DNA from 2 places in the Aequorivita marisscotiae genome. Region 2 is predicted to be linked to the other one. Evidence: riboswitches for the same ligand, from Rfam matches in the RefSeq annotation. Region 2 holds a riboswitch; the other holds the start of a gene.

Region 1 (8,097 bases), 250 kb from region 2:
ACTATAAACATACTATACAGATACTATAAACATACTATATAGATACTATAAATATACTTTACACATATTATACTATTATTTTAACCACACTATAAACTTGACCTACGGTGCTTAATGTGTTGTATTAGTTATATTTAAATTTTAGATTATGGTATAGCAGGTAGGAATTATAAAATTGAAAGGAACTATTGGAGGTATTAATCTTTACGAAACCAATAATGGAGAACGCTTAGACAGTGAAGCGGGAGGTGTTTTAGTAAAAGCAAATAAGAGAGACCTGTGCGAACCGTGGAGAATGCTTCGGAATTTGAACGTTGCAGTAAGAGCAAATTTTTATAATTGCGAAGGATAGTTTGACAAATTTTAGTTTATGAGTTAATGCAGGTTCTAAGGGAGTGTACATTAAAGTGAGTCATCGGTTAGAAATTCGTTTTCAAAATAATCTACATGGTTAGGAATATGTGTAAATAAAATATTCGTACTATCTCTCTCTATGTATTGCTTTTTGAATATCTTCCTCAGACAGGCTAACATAAGTCATCTCATAAAAACAATGCACAAGGATTTCCGGTTCTGAAAAGTTTATTAGACTGTCTTTACTAATCTCCATTCCCAACCATTGGCACCAGGGTAAAAATTCAATGCCTTGCGGATACTTTTCTTCCAAGCTTTTGGGATGGTTATAAATTCCCGCAACATCTATAAAGTAATCGCCATCGATAATATCGGTTTCCTTAGAAATCACAATAGCCATAGCTATACTTTTCGGATCCATTTCTTTCAATTTTTCGAACACCATTTTATAGCCTTCCAAATTGTTTTTTGCTTCTGGGTAGCTTTTTAAAAATTGGACTGAAATGGTTTCCCAAGTATGGTTGTGCATTAATTCATTTAAGATCATTACTCTTGTTGTTTAGAATTTTTAATTTTAGAATGTCTAACTTATAAGTTTGAATTTCTGTTCGAGCCCTTCCGGCAGGCTCGAGATAGAATATAGGCGAGAGCTACAAAATCCTAACGATAAATAAGGTCTCGACTGCGAACGAACGGACATTGCCAAACGGTTTCCCGATTAGAGATATTTGTTAATTCCTTTTGTATGCCGCAGTTATGCCAGGTTTTTCATATAGCTAATTACCGCCTTCCAATCGGCAAAGTCTTTTCCTTCTGGACCAAAGTGAATGTGTTTTCCTACAAATGCTCCGGCCCCATTTGCGGTTCTATCGTCGATAAGGAAATCCCCTTTCGCCAAATGTTTGTTATGCGAAAGAATCAATCTTTTATGGGCTGCCTTCGGCAAGTATTTCTTCACCCACAGTAATTTATCAGACCAGGCACTCGGATTCTCCCAAGGCGCGGTTGATAAAATGTAGGTGTCAAAATTCGCACACAACCATTTATATCCTTCAATAGCGCCGTCATATGGATCCATCAGAGAGAAAATGCCCGGAACCTCATCCAGCTTCTTATCATATTTTAATTTATCTTCCTCGCTAATTTTATCTATTCCACTTTGGAAATCTACCAGCACACTGTCCATATCCACAAAGACAGTTTGCTTGGCATTTCGCTTCTTCAGTTCTAACAGCTCATTGTAATTTTTAGTGTGGCGCACTACTTCCTCACAGAATAGTTTTGAGGAACTATCCGCTCCAAATCCCGAAGCGTCCACGGGATTCACCCCGAAGGCTTTCCTTTTTCTATTAACGCGGTTCGTAGCTTCCTGTGACATTGGATTGCGGGCAGAATCCATCATAAAATCCCATTCCTCCGCAAATAGCGCCAATTGTAATTGTTTTACCTGTGCAGCAAAGTCTGTTTTTTCTCTTTGGACTTTTCTTAATTGTTCAATTTCATAATCCGTTAAATATTCTTTGTATTCTTTTAAAATTTTTCCAATAGTTAAATGCATAATTTGTTTTTTGTTAAGTATTAATAATTGATAGTTAAGGGTTTTTGGTTAATCGCTTGTTACAAAATTAAAATTTACAAAGGTGTACTTCTCCCCTTTTTTGTAGGTCATTTCGGTATTTTCCTTTACCAATGCTGTGCATAGGGCCACTTCGTGCCTTACTTGGTCTTCATTCAAATGGGCAATGTCGTCATTAAGAAAGATTACGCTCTCGGCATAGATTCCATCCCAGTACCATTTTTGATACACTACATCAAAGTCTTCTATTACGGCTTCGGTGCTTAAAATAATTTTTGTGCCTTCCTCGACGGGCAGGTCTTTAAATTTTTCTGTCATAATTTTAGTTTTAGGGTTATTAATAAATTAATTTTTAATGCGTTTTTCGCATAGCTTTCCCACCTGACACTTAGCGTCGTTCCCAGTATTGGAACGGCGGTGGCAGCAGCAAATTTTGTTTAGTGTTTTTAGTTTTAAAAACACTGTTTTTTGTTGTTATCGGTAAAAAAAGGAATAAGACATATTTTTCCTAAAAGTAGGCTCATTGTTTAAGCACCTTCGCCTGCTTGGGCAGGTTGCTATCACTTTCTTGTGATTCGTAATGACGATTAAATATACGGAATTTTTATTTTTTGGGCAAGGGGTTTTAGGGAATACTTAATTCAGATGGAAGTTATTAATTACAGATACATGAAGCGTTATAATTAAAACTAGAAATATCATGTGAGAATTCTAATTCCTTTAGTTTGAAGATTATACCAAAATTAACTCTAAGCTAGAACTATGTGCAATTTTTTTTATTATTACTAAATCGTTTGAGGTAAGGTCTTCAGTCGTGATTACTTTAATGTCATCATTAAAATCAACAAACTTATTTTGCTCCTGTATTTTCAATTTTGAAGAATCGATTACAATAAACTTATTTTTACAGTTCTTTAAAATTTCACTTTTTGACCTTATTTCGTAAGTGCTATGTACGGCAAAACCTTCATTTCTATAAACGCCGTTTGCACCCACAAAACAGATGTCCGCCCCGCCAAGTTTCGATATTGTTTCTTGAAAACCCGAATCTACATTTTGATATATTTCATCATCATTAACTACAGCGAGTGAATTGGGCCTAATACGACCTTCTGTCATGAATACACTCAAAATATTATTATTATCCACAAGCCCTAATTTACTTGAATACATGAATAGCTCTTGTGCAATAGGAATTGAATTCGTAACAACTTTTAAGTTATCCCATAGTCCCATTTCTAGTCCTTTATTGATTTCTTTGGCTATTGCCAAAGTTGTTGAACCTGAATCTAAGGCTATAATATAATTTGAATTTATAAATTTAATTGCTCGTTTCGCAATTTTCTCCTTATTTTTTGAATGAATAGCTAATTTCCAAGAATAATGTTCTTGTTTAACCCAGATGTACTCACCATCACTAACTATTCCTGTTAAATGATTCTGTTTTATTATTCTTGCAATTAATTCTTTAAAAGTAAATATAGAAATATCAACTAGCTCATTTTGTTCTTTTAACATATCTAAAAGTTGCAGTAAATCGAGAGGGTTGTTTTGACGATAGGGATAAACTAACAATCTTACCTTTTCAGCAATTTCCTTTATAAAATTGTCGGCTTCATCCAATAAGTCTAAAGATGATTTTTGATCTGATTCTAACCCGCTTCCATATAATTCTTTACACGTCCATGCAAATAATTGATTAATTAAATTTTTAGCGGTCACGGCAATAGCTTCATCCGAAAACTCATAGCAAGGAAGAAATAATCGCTTTTTAATATTATTATCTTCAAGTGAATCCCAAATATCCTTTTCTAACACAATGGGAAGTACGAATGGTCTACTAAGTTTAAGTTCCTTTTTTATGCCCCATTCAAATTCTTGCATTACCCAATTTGATTCAACGGCATTCCTGTCAATAATCAATACCAAAAAATGAATATCCTCGTCGATCGTTTTCTTTATGGTATTTTGGACTTCCTCTCCAATAAGAAGTTTCTTTTCGTCAATCCATAATTCAATAAAGTCAGGCAAATGTTTTCTTAACTCCTTAATAAATAATTTTTGTCTTTGACTATGACTAATAAATATTTTCATTTTATATACATTTAAGAGTTTCTTAAAAATAAATATGCGCCTATAAGTAAAATGATTAATATTAAATACAATAAGAAAATTGAGAATCTAAACAATAACGGGGAAAATAAAATTTCCTTTTTCAATGAGGTGATATCCATGTTAAAATTAATTTGGTGATTTTCAATTTCGATGGTATAATGTGCTCGGTAGATTTTTTCCAACCATAAGTAATAGGTATCTAAAAACCAAAAAATAACAATTATTGGTAACCCTATAATCAGAATTACAAACTTTTGATTATCCAAACTTAATGCAATTAAACCTGTAATCAGTGTTATGCACCATCCTTTAATTAAAAAAGAATTTGTGCTCAGGCGAGAAATAACATTCTGAATAAATTCAAGATGTTTGATTTTCAATTGTTCACTCATTAATTTTCAATTTAATGCTTATATGCATTTATTATATCATTGATAGATATTTTAATTATACATATCAGCAAGCTATTCTAAAATAAGTATTTCCATTAAAGATATCCTGAAAACACCTCTTAGACAATGGTTAAATTAATTAGGGAGAGTAGTAAATATATAAAAAATTGGCTTATGAGCAATAGACGTTTCTTTTTCTTCTATAAGATTTCAAATGCTATTAGAGAGAATTGACCAATGTAATCTTATTCAATAATACTCCTTAATATACCCATAAGCCCGCTCAAAAAGCACCTGATCTTTATGAAGCTTATATTTCAATAGCGCCTTTCTAAGCGACTGCTGAACTTCCCGCTCACCTGAACTTGTTGTTTGCCAACCGGGAAAACTTACCATCCTTACAATACCATCTATATCATTTACAATTCGTTCTACAACCGCAGGGGTTTGATCGGTTTTAAGTTCTAAAAACAATTCAGTTAATGCTGCTTGCGGCGTTTTTTCCTGTATCTTTTCTTCAATTTCCTTTTCCGCTTGAACTGTTTCCTTAGCAAGTTTACAAAGTTCTTTTACAAACTCTATGGAAGTAATTAATCCCTGTTCGGCTTGATCTCTTAACGCTTCCAAACGCTCACTTAATTTTTTAAATTTTGGGTCACCAGAATGCTTTTTAAATCTCTTTACTAGTATTTTCTCAAGCTTTTTGGCATTGGCAGGATCGGGATTATTAAAAATGGTCTCAATAACATCTGCATCAAGTCTATATTCTTCCAAAGTATGTACATCGCCCACATGAATATTTTCATGCATTAATTTAGTGGTCTGGGCTCCCAAAGCAATCCATAACAATTTACCCAAATTGTCACCAGCAGGCCTAACAGACTCGAAAACTTGAGATAACCATTTATAATCTTCTTGATAAATATCAAGCATTCTATCTGGTGATAAAGACTCCCATAATTTGGATAGATACTTATAATCTTTTGCAAAGGCATCTTTCTTTACGTCATCCTTAATAGCATTTTGCGCTTTTTCCAATCCCTCAAAGCCCTCAATCGTTCTATCTACTCCTTCAAAATGAGCTAAAGCATTCTTTACAGCTTCAGGTAGTTTAGTTCGCAATAAGGATAGATTGGTAATTTATAATAATCTCTCAACCTTCTTTCACCAAACTGAAAATCTTGGTGTTCTTCAATATAATCTGACAAAATATTAGCCAAACGGGATTTAGAAGGATTCAAATTTCCTAAAACCTCTTCCTGTTGTAAAGCCTTTTCAAAGCTTTCTATTATTAATCTGTTATGCACCTTCAGCGATTTATCCAATGCTTAAAACTACAAAATTCACTTGGAAATTCTTTGGAAGATCATTTCCAAGTTGTTTCCAATCCTTTTCCAACTCTTTTTTCAGTATCTCTCTTTATTTGTTCCATCATTGAGAATCTAGAAGCTTTAAAGATTTTAATATCAGTAAGGAGGCAATAAGTAATGCCATTAGATGAAGTGGGGAAATAAGTCTTCCGCATAACTTCAGTATCTCCTTCTTCCCCTTTACGAGACAAGACCAGTCCTCAACATTTCATTTTAAAAAATCACAACAGATTTTTTAAAACAATCACCCTATTGTTTATCCAAAAAATTCACGTTCAAATGAAAAAAGCAACATTATTAATCGTCATGTTACTATCTATTATTTCGATAAGCTCTTGTACACCAGAAGCTAGAATAGACCAAATAGAACCACAAAGCTGTTGTGGTGATGATGGAAATCTTCCTCCACCACCTCCATTTGGTGGCGGCAATTAACAATTTCCAAAAATAAGTTCCTATTTTTGAGGAATGAAGAAGCCCCAATTTTCATTCCTCCTTTTTTGTTTTGTATCAATCATTTTACCACAAAAAATGATTGGTCAATATAAAATTGACAGCACTGCCTATCACTTCAAACGTATTCTAAATCCGCAGCACAGCTCAGATTTCCCGAAAGCAATTAGTTATTATACCCGTTTAAAGGAAAAGCATCTAAAAGATAAAAACACTTATAAGGCCATCCAAGACCTACAGATGATCGCCATTGCTGAATTTGAAATGGGCAATAGTTATGATAGTGAAGCCGCAACCGTGGAAGCTTTTGAATTAATAGATACGTCCTTACATACAGATACTTTAGTTGATGCCAAAAAAGGTTTGTACAATCAATTGGGTAGAATTTACCGGGCTACTTACAGATATGAGGAAACTATAAAAGCCTACACGAATGCCTTAAAATTCTCTTCAAATAGAAACGACAGCCTTACGCTTTTAAACAATACCGGCAATGTATATATGGATATGGGCCGCTATAAAAAAGCTTTGGAAAAATTTAACCTTGCTTTGCTAAAAAAGGGAGTGAAGCAAAACACGCTTTCCTATGCTAGGTTATTGAACAATAAAGGTGTGGCACAGGCCAAAATTGGTAATAATGAGGAGGGTCTAAATAATATGCAACAGGCCTTAGAACTAAGAGAACTCAAAAACGATATGCCTGGTAAATATTCCAGCTATAAAAGTTTGGCGCGCTATTATTTTGAGCAAGGGGATAAAAAACAGGCTTTGGAATTTGCAAATAAAGCGTATGGGGTGGCTAACAACATTAACAGCCTTTCCTTTTTAGAAGATGCCCTTTCGCTTTTTGCAAGTATGAGTGAAGATATAAAAACAGTACAGTTTGAAAAAATTACCGATAGCATAACCAAGGAAAAACAACTGGCAGAAAATAAGAATGCTTTTATGAAGTACAATGTGGAGAAGGAACGCAAAAATACCCTTGCCGCCCAGTTGGAAAAAGAGAGGCAGAAAACGTGGACTATTTTAATATTGGCATTGGCCATAGTGGGATTTTTGATGAGTATTGTTCTTTATTTCACTATAAAGAACAAGCACAGACAGGAGAAGATCAAGCAGGTACATATAACTGAAAAGCGCATCTCCAAAAAAGTACACGACGAAGTGGCAAACGATGTATATAGACTTATGGCGAAACTACAGAGCAAGCCTGCTGGAAAGGATGAAATTTTGGATGATCTGGAATCTATTTATGATAAGAGCAGAGACATTTCTAAGGAAAACAGTGCCGTTGCTGTTGAAAACTTTCAAGATACCCTGTCTGATTTGTTGTTGGGTTATGAAAACGAAAATGTGTCTGTAATCCAAAGAGATAGTTCTCCTATTGATTGGAGCAAGGTAAGCACTATTAAAAAAACCAATCTCTTTAGGGTATTGCAGGAGTTGATGACGAATATGGCCAAGCACAGCAACGCCACCGCGGTGGTGCTGAATTTTGAGCAAAAAGGAAAAACTATTGCCATTAAATATGCCGATAATGGGAAGGGCTGTTTATTAAATAGCAAGAATGGACTTCAGAATGCGGAATCCCGCATAAAAGCGATTAACGGAACGATTACTTTTGAATCAGAACCAAATAAAGGGTTTAAGGCAACTATAATTATTTGAGTATGTTTAAGAAAGTGCTAATTTCAGACGACCTCGATTGTATTAACCAAGGCGTAATAGCGGTATTGCAAGCCTTAAAGGTTGAGGCTATTGCCGAAGTTGTGTATTGCGATGATGCTTTCCTAAAAATAGAAAAGGCAATTTTAGAGAAAGCCCCGTTTGATTTGTT
Region 2 (8,097 bases):
AAAGGTGTAACAATTTAATGGTATCAATCAACGGAAGTCCTGCGCCCACATTTGTTTCGTATAAATACTGACGTTTTTTTGAAGTCAGTTTTTGGCGAAGGTCTTTGTAAAAATTCAAATCCAATGTGTTGGCAATTTTGTTTGAAGAAACCAAATGGAAACCGTTTTCAACAAAATTTGAATAATTTCGCACAAAGCTTGCATCGGCAGTATTATCAACTAAAATCAGGTTTTGAAGGTTGTTGTTTTTCGCGAAGGAAATAACTTCTTCGGGATTGTATTCTTTACCAGATTCAATTTTTTCGTCAATCCAGTTTTTGGTTAATCCATCTTGTTGAAGTAATACCGTTTTTGAATTTGCGATTGCAAAAATATTCAGTTCCAAATCGCGTCTTCGGGAAATTTCTTCTTTCGAGGAGATTATTTGGTTCACCAAATGGCTACCCACATTTCCGTGGCCGAAAATGGCAATGTTTATCTTTTTCTTTTTTATGGTGTTTAGATCAATTCGGTTTATAACTGGGTTATCCAATACTTGCGTGCTCATAATTTATTGTTTTTGTAATTGCTTCTGTGTTAAAAATGGGGTTCAGAATTCCCGCCAATTGATTGTATTCAATTAAAAATGCATCGTGTCCGTGAATGGAATTTATTTCGGCAAAATGCACGTTATTTTTTATCGGTTTTAATAAAGAATATGTTTCTTTTATTTCTTCGTTTAAATAAAATCCGTCGCTATCAATTCCAACCAAATAAATGTTTCCTTCAATTTTTGAAGCCACTTCTCTGAAAATTTCTTCGGATTCAAAATTTGATGTCGTTAATAAATGATTCATCATTTTGTAGGCTTGCAATTGAAAACGATTTTTTAAGGATTTGCCGTGATGCAGCAGCCAACTTTCAATATTAAAAATGGGAGTGGTTTCACTAAAACTTCTATTAAATTTCTGCTTAAAAGATTGCGGTGATCTATAGAATGTCATCGCGTGAACGCGGGCATCGTGAACAGGATTTTCAGAATTATTTAAAATCTGTTTTTGCACTCTACACTGTGCGATTACCCAATCTGTGGCTTTCCAATCGGTTGCAATGGGAATTATATTCTGAAACAATTTTGGTTGTAAAACTGCCATTTGCCACAGAATACTTCCGCCCAAGGAACCCCCGATACCAGCAAAAATTTTTGATATTTTAAGTTGTTCCAATCCTATTAAAAACCATTGCGCTACATCGTTAATGGTGATATTTTCATAATTTTCAATTAAAAAACCGTCAAAACCATTGCCCGGAATATTGAATGATAGAATGGTATATTCGTTAATATCGATACATTTTTCAGCACCAATTAACCGTTTCCACCAACCATTTTCGCCACAAACATTACTGTTTCCAGTAAGGGCGTGCGTTACTAAAACTACGGGTGCCGTACCCAATTGCCTTCCAAAAACCTGATATGTTAATGAAAGGTTCTTGACTGTAAACCCGCTATGGGTTGTGTATTCCTCAATTTCTAAATTTGAAAGATTAGCCATTTGATTTCAGAGTTAAAATGGGGAATAGTTATACCAATTCCTCTTTACAAATAGCTTTAAAGGCTTGTTGTAAATCGGCTTTTAAATCTTCAATATTTTCCAGACCCACTGAAAGTCTAATTAAATCTGAGCTTACACCCGACGAATCTTGATCTACTTCGCTGAGCTGTTGGTGCGTAGTGCTTGCGGGATGAATTATCAACGATTTTGTATCGCCAATATTCGCCAAAAGAGAAAATAACTTTACGTTATCAACTACTTTTTTAGCAGCTTCAAAACCACCATTTACCCCGAATGTAACCAAGCCACTTTGCCCCTTTGGCAGGTATTTTTGGGCAAGTTGGAAATACGGATTATCCTCCAAACCAGGATAATTTACCCATGCTACTTCTTCGCAACTTTGCAGCCACTTTGCAAATTCCAGTGCGTTTTCACTGTGTTTTTTAAGTCGAATTTCCAAAGTTTCCAGCCCTTGGATAATTTGAAAAGCACTAAACGGACTCAGCGCGGCACCGAAATCGCGAAGCCCTTCGAGCCGTACTTTTCCGATAAAAGCAGCTTCCTTTAAAACTTCGGAATAAATTAAACCGTGATAACCTGCGGAGGGTTCGGTAAATTCCGGGAATTTTCCGTTGGTCCAATCAAAATTTCCGGCGTCTATAATTGCGCCACCTAAGGTTGTACCGTTACCATTTATATATTTGGTAAGCGAATGGATTACAATATTTGCACCATGCGCAATTGGGTTCAACAAAGCTGGGGAAGCGACTGTATTATCTACGATTAGCGGAATTTTATTCGCTTTCGCCTCCGCTGCAATTGCTTCAATATCTAAAACGTCCAACTTTGGGTTTCCGAGCGATTCAATAAAAATTGCGCGAGTATTTTCTTTTACGGCTTTTCCAAAGTTTTCAGGATTTGAACCATCGATAAAAGAGGTTGTAATTCCCAAACGCGGTAAAGTAACATTTAACAAATTGAAAGTGCCGCCGTACAAACTGCTGGACGCCACAATATGGTCGCCAGCGCGAAGCAGCGTTAATAATGCAGTTGAAATGGCAGATGCACCCGATGCAGTAGTAACGGCTCCAATGCCTCCTTCCAAAGCCGCCAAACGTTTTTCCAAAATATCGCAAGTTGGATTGTTAAGGCGCGAATAAATAAATCCGGGTTCAGAAAGATTGAACAAGTTTGCAGCGTGGTCGCTATTTTTAAAAACGTAGCTGGAAGTCTGGTAAATTGGCACCGCTCTGGTTCCTCCATTGGCGGTTACATCGTGTCCTGCGTGCAACAAGTTTGTTGCGAAATTGTTTTGTGTACTCATTTTTCTAGTTTTTTTGAGTTAATAAAAAAATTAAAACAAAAGCCAAAATACGCCTTACGACGAACTTCAATAGAAAAATGTTAAAAAGAAAAAATGAAAAGCAATTTCAGAAAAGAAATTGTCTTGTCGTTATCTATCGCCAATTCAGAAAAAATTCAAAATTGTTGTAGAATGTAGCACCTTCTTAAATGAGATTCCCGCCTGCGCGGGAATTTAAGGGTTGCTAAGGCGTCATAGGGTCTATTCCCTCGGCCTTTCTTGATAACATTTCAATAAAGGTTTGAACTTTGTGAGTGCAAATATAGCGTCGGAAAAATTTAATACCCAAATATTTCGCCAAAAATCTTTAAATAAAATTCTACTTCATTTAATTTTTCTACTTTTGCCCAAGATAATTTAAGAGGAAAGATTTGACTGATTGCAACCTCTTCAAGCTTGGACTTTTCAAGTTTGAAACCCAACGACAAATGTGGGGTTAAAAATGCTAAAGGCAGTGAAAACTTCCCTTTGGCGCGCTCGTCAAATCTTTTGAAAATGACATAAGACTTTTGGATATAGGACTTAAGACTAGGATGTTCAGATCAATTAAACAATTAATTTTAGTCTTACATCTTACGTCATTTTGTCCAACGTCGTTTTAATTTTTTATAAAATTTTAAATACAAATTATGGCCTATTTATTTACTTCAGAAAGTGTTTCTGAAGGACACCCAGACAAAGTTGCGGATCAAGTTAGCGATGCGCTTTTAGATAACTTTTTGGCTTTTGATCCAGAGAGTAAAGTTGCTTGTGAAACATTGGTTACCACCGGGCAAGTTGTTTTAGCCGGGGAAGTAAAAAGTAACACGTACCTTGATGTACAAAATATTGCGCGCGATGTGATAAACAAAATTGGTTATACAAAGGGCGAGTATAAATTCAGTGGCGATTCATGCGGCGTAATTTCGCTAATTCACGAGCAATCACAAGATATTAACCAAGGTGTTGATCGTGCAAATAAAGAAGAACAAGGCGCTGGCGACCAAGGAATGATGTTCGGTTATGCCACAAAGGAAACCGAAAATTATATGCCCTTAGCGTTAGATATTTCGCATAAAATTTTAATTGAATTGGCTGCGCTTCGTCGCGAAAATTCTGAAATAAAATATCTTCGTCCCGATGCGAAAAGCCAGGTTACAATTGAGTATAGCGATGATAATATTCCGCAGAAAATTGTTGCAATTGTAGTTTCTACCCAGCACGATGAGTTTGATGAAGATGAAAAAATGCTTGCTAAAATCAAAAAAGACATCACGGAAATTTTAATGCCGAGAGTAAAGAAATTGCTACCCGAATACGTTCAAAAATTGTTTAATGATGAAATAGTTTATCACATAAACCCTACAGGAAAATTTGTAATCGGTGGACCACACGGCGATACCGGGCTAACGGGTAGAAAGATTATCGTTGATACCTACGGTGGAAAAGGTGCCCACGGCGGCGGTGCTTTTAGCGGAAAAGACCCGAGTAAAGTAGATAGAAGTGCTGCGTATGCTGCACGACATATTGCGAAAAACCTAGTTGCTGCAGGTGTTGCGGATGAAATTTTAGTTCAAGTAAGTTATGCAATTGGGGTTGTAGAGCCAACTTCAATTTTAGTAAATACCTACAATTCTAAAAATGTAAACCTTTCTGATGGTGAAATTGCGAAAAAGGTTGCTGAAATTTTCAATATGCGCCCGGCGGCAATTGAAAAAAGATTGAAATTGAGAAATCCTATTTATTCCGAAACGGCTTCTTACGGCCATATGGGAAGGGAACCTCAAATTATTACAAAAACTTTTGAAAGCCCGTACAACGGCAAAATGGAAAAAGAAGTGGAACTCTTTACTTGGGAAAAGTTGGACTATGTTGATGAAGTAAAGAAAGCCTTCCAACTTAAATAATTCTCGACTGCGCTCGAACTGATTAGAATAAATAAATTCTAAAAATCAAATCCCAAATTCCAATAGTATTAATTGGAATTTGGGATTCTATTTTTTTTGCAACTTGAAAGGTTTACAGTCCTCCTTTCCGTTCCGGAACCCTTGGTGTTGGCCAAGTTTGCTGTTCGCCAGTTCTATCATTTATTGGTAAAATAATCTGCTCTCGCGAAGTTTTTGATCCGTCTTCCGAGGCCATATAAGCCATTATTGCAGCTAAAATTACATTGCTTTGCACATCGTCAAAAACAATCTTATCGTAGGTGTCTAGGTTTGTGTGCCAAGTGTAATTCCAGTAATCCCAGCTCAATGAGCTTAAATTAAATGCGGGCGCGCCTGCAGCTACAAAACTCGCATTGTCTGATCCGCCAGAGGATGGTCTGCCCGGAAATGTAGTTTCTATATGCTTGCTAATAGTATCTGGAACTGCCTTTAACCAACGTGAAATATATTCGTAAGATTGTAAAAATCCTGCGCCATTAATACTCACTGCTCTACCCGTTCCGTTGTCTTGATTAAAGACCGCCTGAACGTTATTTACAATTTCCGGATGATCTGCAACAAACGAGGAAGATCCGTTTAACCCCTGCTCCTCACTACCCCAATGGCCCACTAAAATAGTGCGTTTTGGATTTGGATATACTTTTTTAAGGATGCGCATGGCTTCCATCATTACCAATGTGCCCGTGCCGTTATCAGTTGCTCCCGTTCCGCCATCCCAAGAATCAAAATGTGCTGAAAGAATTACGTATTCGTCAGGTTTTTCGGTTCCTTTTATTTGGGCAATTGTATTAAATGTTGGCACTACACCAAGATCTTTAGACTCTGCAACCACATGAATTTTAGGCTTATCGCCGTGTTCCACCATTCTGTAAAGCATACTGTAATCTTCCAACTGAATGTCAACGCTTGGTATCTTTTTAGTACGCGCGCCAAAAATTTTATTTACCCCAAAGCCTCTAGACCAGTATGAATCTATAATTCCGACTGCACCAGCACTTTCCAACGCAGGAATAATGCTTCTTCTGTCGTAGCCACTGCGTTTTATGTTTTGGTTCCACTCTTTGGTCATTTCTTCTCTTTCCGTCTTCATTTTTTCAAAAGATTCGGGTGTGGCCCATTCTTTCCAATTATCGTCCGGCCTTCCGGTGGGTTGCTTCATTGCAATCATTACAAATTTTCCTTTGACGGTTGGCAGCCATTTTCTGAATGAAATTGAATCTTTTATCTCGGGAAGTACTATCAATTCGGCTGTTACACCTTTTGATGAAGTTCCGGGACTCCACGCCAGTTGCATCCCGTTTAAAGTTTGAACGCGCGGATAGACCATGTCTATATGGGTTATCCCTCGTTCCCAACCTTTCCACTCGCCCCATTGTTGGTTTTCTGCGGAAATACCCCACCCTTTATATTTGTTAACCGCCCAATCGTGCGCTTGTTGCATTTGAGGGGTTCCCACTAAGCGCGGGCCAATATCGTCCAGCAATTCATGGGCAAGGATTTCGAGCTGTGAATTTTCGTACGCTTCTTTTTGGATGGCTTCCACAACCTCACTTTGCGTCTGTGAAAAGATGGGGAAGGCAAATAATAGTAGAAAAACTGAAGTAAAAATCTTTTTCATTTTTGGTATAATTTCAGGTTAAAAAATAAGTTCCTAAAACTACAATTTATTTTAAGATTTTCCTTTTAATGCATATAATGACCCCAAAGTTTTTCTCTTCCAACAGATTATTAGAGACCTTTGCGGCACAAAAATAAATAGCCAAAAGTTTTATAAAGTTTTGGGGATAGGAGTATTAAATAATATTATGATTTTTTGCCTTTTGAACTGCCTCTATTTTACTGTGTACTTGTAATTTTTTGTAGATGTTTTCTATGTGCTTGCGCACGGTGCTGGGCGAGAGATAAAGATGTTCTGCAATTACAGTATAGCTTAACCCTTTACTGAGTTGTTCCAAAACCTCGACTTCACGGATGGAAAGCGAAATTTCTTCCTTGTCCTTTAAATTTTGAATATCTATAGGGTTTCGCAACAACTTCAACGTTTTCATCGCAATGGAAGGGTTCATTGCCGCACCGCCGTTTAAGGTTTCTAAGATTCCATCGTATAAATCTTTCGGATTGATTTCTTTTAACAAATAACCATCGGCACCCGCTTTTATAGCGTTGAAGATATGCTCGTCATTATCAAAAGCGGTAAGCATAATTATTTTTATATGTGGATATTTCTGCTTGACCATTTGGGTAGTTTCAATGCCGTTGAGCACGGGCATTTCAATATCCATTAAAATAAGATCGAGGTTGTGATCTTCGCCCAACTTTGTAAGCAGCTCGCTCCCGTTTAGCGAGGTGTGCTTTACAACAACGTCTTCAAAAAAGGAGAGTTTTTCCTTTATGGCGTGGATGAGGAAGGAATTGTCGTCAACAATTGAAATTTTCAGCATCTTTGGCAGATTAGTTGTTTTAAAGATACTAAAAATAGACATTTCAAAATTGATTAAAAATAAGGCAATTGCCGTATAAATTCAATCTTGAAAATTATTTCGGAAGGTTCAATAAAATGGATGTTCCCTTTTTGGAGGATTTAACTTGAAGTGTGCCCCCTATTTCCCGTGCCCGTTTTTTCATATTGTTCAAACCATTGCCGAGCGGTGTGCTTTCCGGATCGAAGCCCATTCCGGTATCTGTGATTTCAATATTGTAGGCGGTTTCTTTTGCAGAAATGTTAACTTCAATTTCATCTGCCGAAGCGTATTTTAGTGCATTGTTTACGGCTTCTTGAATAATCCTGTAAATATTCATTCCTTCTACCGAAGTAAAAATGTGGGTTTCATCTACATTTTCTTCAATATTAAACGAAAAATCAGTCTTTTCTGATGCGTTTTTGGCATTTTCAATAAAGTTAGCGATGCGGGTCTGCAGGTCTTCAAAAGTTATATTTTCTTTGTTCATCGCCCAAATAGTGTCGCGCAGCTCGTAAATGGTTTGTTGTGTAAAACTGCTAATGCCTCCGAGTTTCTGGTTCAGTTTTTCGCTGATGTCTGTAAATCCGAACTTTAAGTTATCTATGCTGGAAATAATAAAAGTGAGCTGTGCCCCGATATTGTCGTGCAGATCGCGCGATATGCGTAGCCGTTGCTCCTGCAGTTTATTTTGGGTTTCAATTTTTGCCAAAGCCGATTTTAACTCGCCTTCTTTTTGAAGTTGCCTATTTTTCAGTTTCTGTTGATTGTAAAATAAATAGCCGAGCAAACCGAGAATTAGCGCCAAACCCAAACTT

The links. Region 2 has a riboswitch for S-adenosylmethionine ahead of QCQ61_RS01520 (O-acetylhomoserine aminocarboxypropyltransferase/cysteine synthase family protein). Riboswitches for the same ligand answer to the same signal wherever they lie in the genome.
Region 1: linked by a shared signal. The riboswitch ahead of QCQ61_RS00285 (hypothetical protein) and the one ahead of QCQ61_RS01520 (O-acetylhomoserine aminocarboxypropyltransferase/cysteine synthase family protein) in region 2 are both predicted to bind S-adenosylmethionine.

Annotation. Positions count from the first base shown of each region.
Region 1 is NZ_CP122379.1:54,621-62,717, forward strand. Features, by position in the region: gene QCQ61_RS00270 (hypothetical protein) at 176-352, shown strand; gene QCQ61_RS00275 (DUF6557 family protein) at 482-901, opposite strand; gene QCQ61_RS00280 (5' nucleotidase, NT5C type) at 1,109-1,912, opposite strand; gene QCQ61_RS00285 (hypothetical protein) at 1,961-2,248, opposite strand; SAM-I-IV-variant riboswitch at 2,422-2,519, opposite strand; gene QCQ61_RS00290 (TIR domain-containing protein) at 2,663-4,024, opposite strand; gene QCQ61_RS00295 (hypothetical protein) at 4,036-4,437, opposite strand; gene QCQ61_RS00300 (hypothetical protein) at 4,687-5,559, opposite strand; gene QCQ61_RS00305 (hypothetical protein) at 6,087-6,242, shown strand; gene QCQ61_RS00310 (tetratricopeptide repeat-containing sensor histidine kinase) at 6,339-7,928, shown strand; gene QCQ61_RS00315 (response regulator) at 7,931-8,097, shown strand, end outside.
Region 2 is NZ_CP122379.1:308,642-316,738, forward strand. Features, by position in the region: partial or broken gene QCQ61_RS15520 (homoserine dehydrogenase family protein) at 1-484, opposite strand, end outside; gene QCQ61_RS15525 (alpha/beta fold hydrolase) at 525-1,532, opposite strand; gene QCQ61_RS01520 (O-acetylhomoserine aminocarboxypropyltransferase/cysteine synthase family protein) at 1,561-2,856, opposite strand; SAM riboswitch class I at 2,983-3,124, opposite strand; gene metK (methionine adenosyltransferase) at 3,525-4,781, shown strand; gene QCQ61_RS01530 (M20/M25/M40 family metallo-hydrolase) at 4,894-6,438, opposite strand; gene QCQ61_RS01535 (response regulator) at 6,614-7,261, opposite strand; gene QCQ61_RS01540 (tetratricopeptide repeat-containing sensor histidine kinase) at 7,356-8,097, opposite strand, start outside.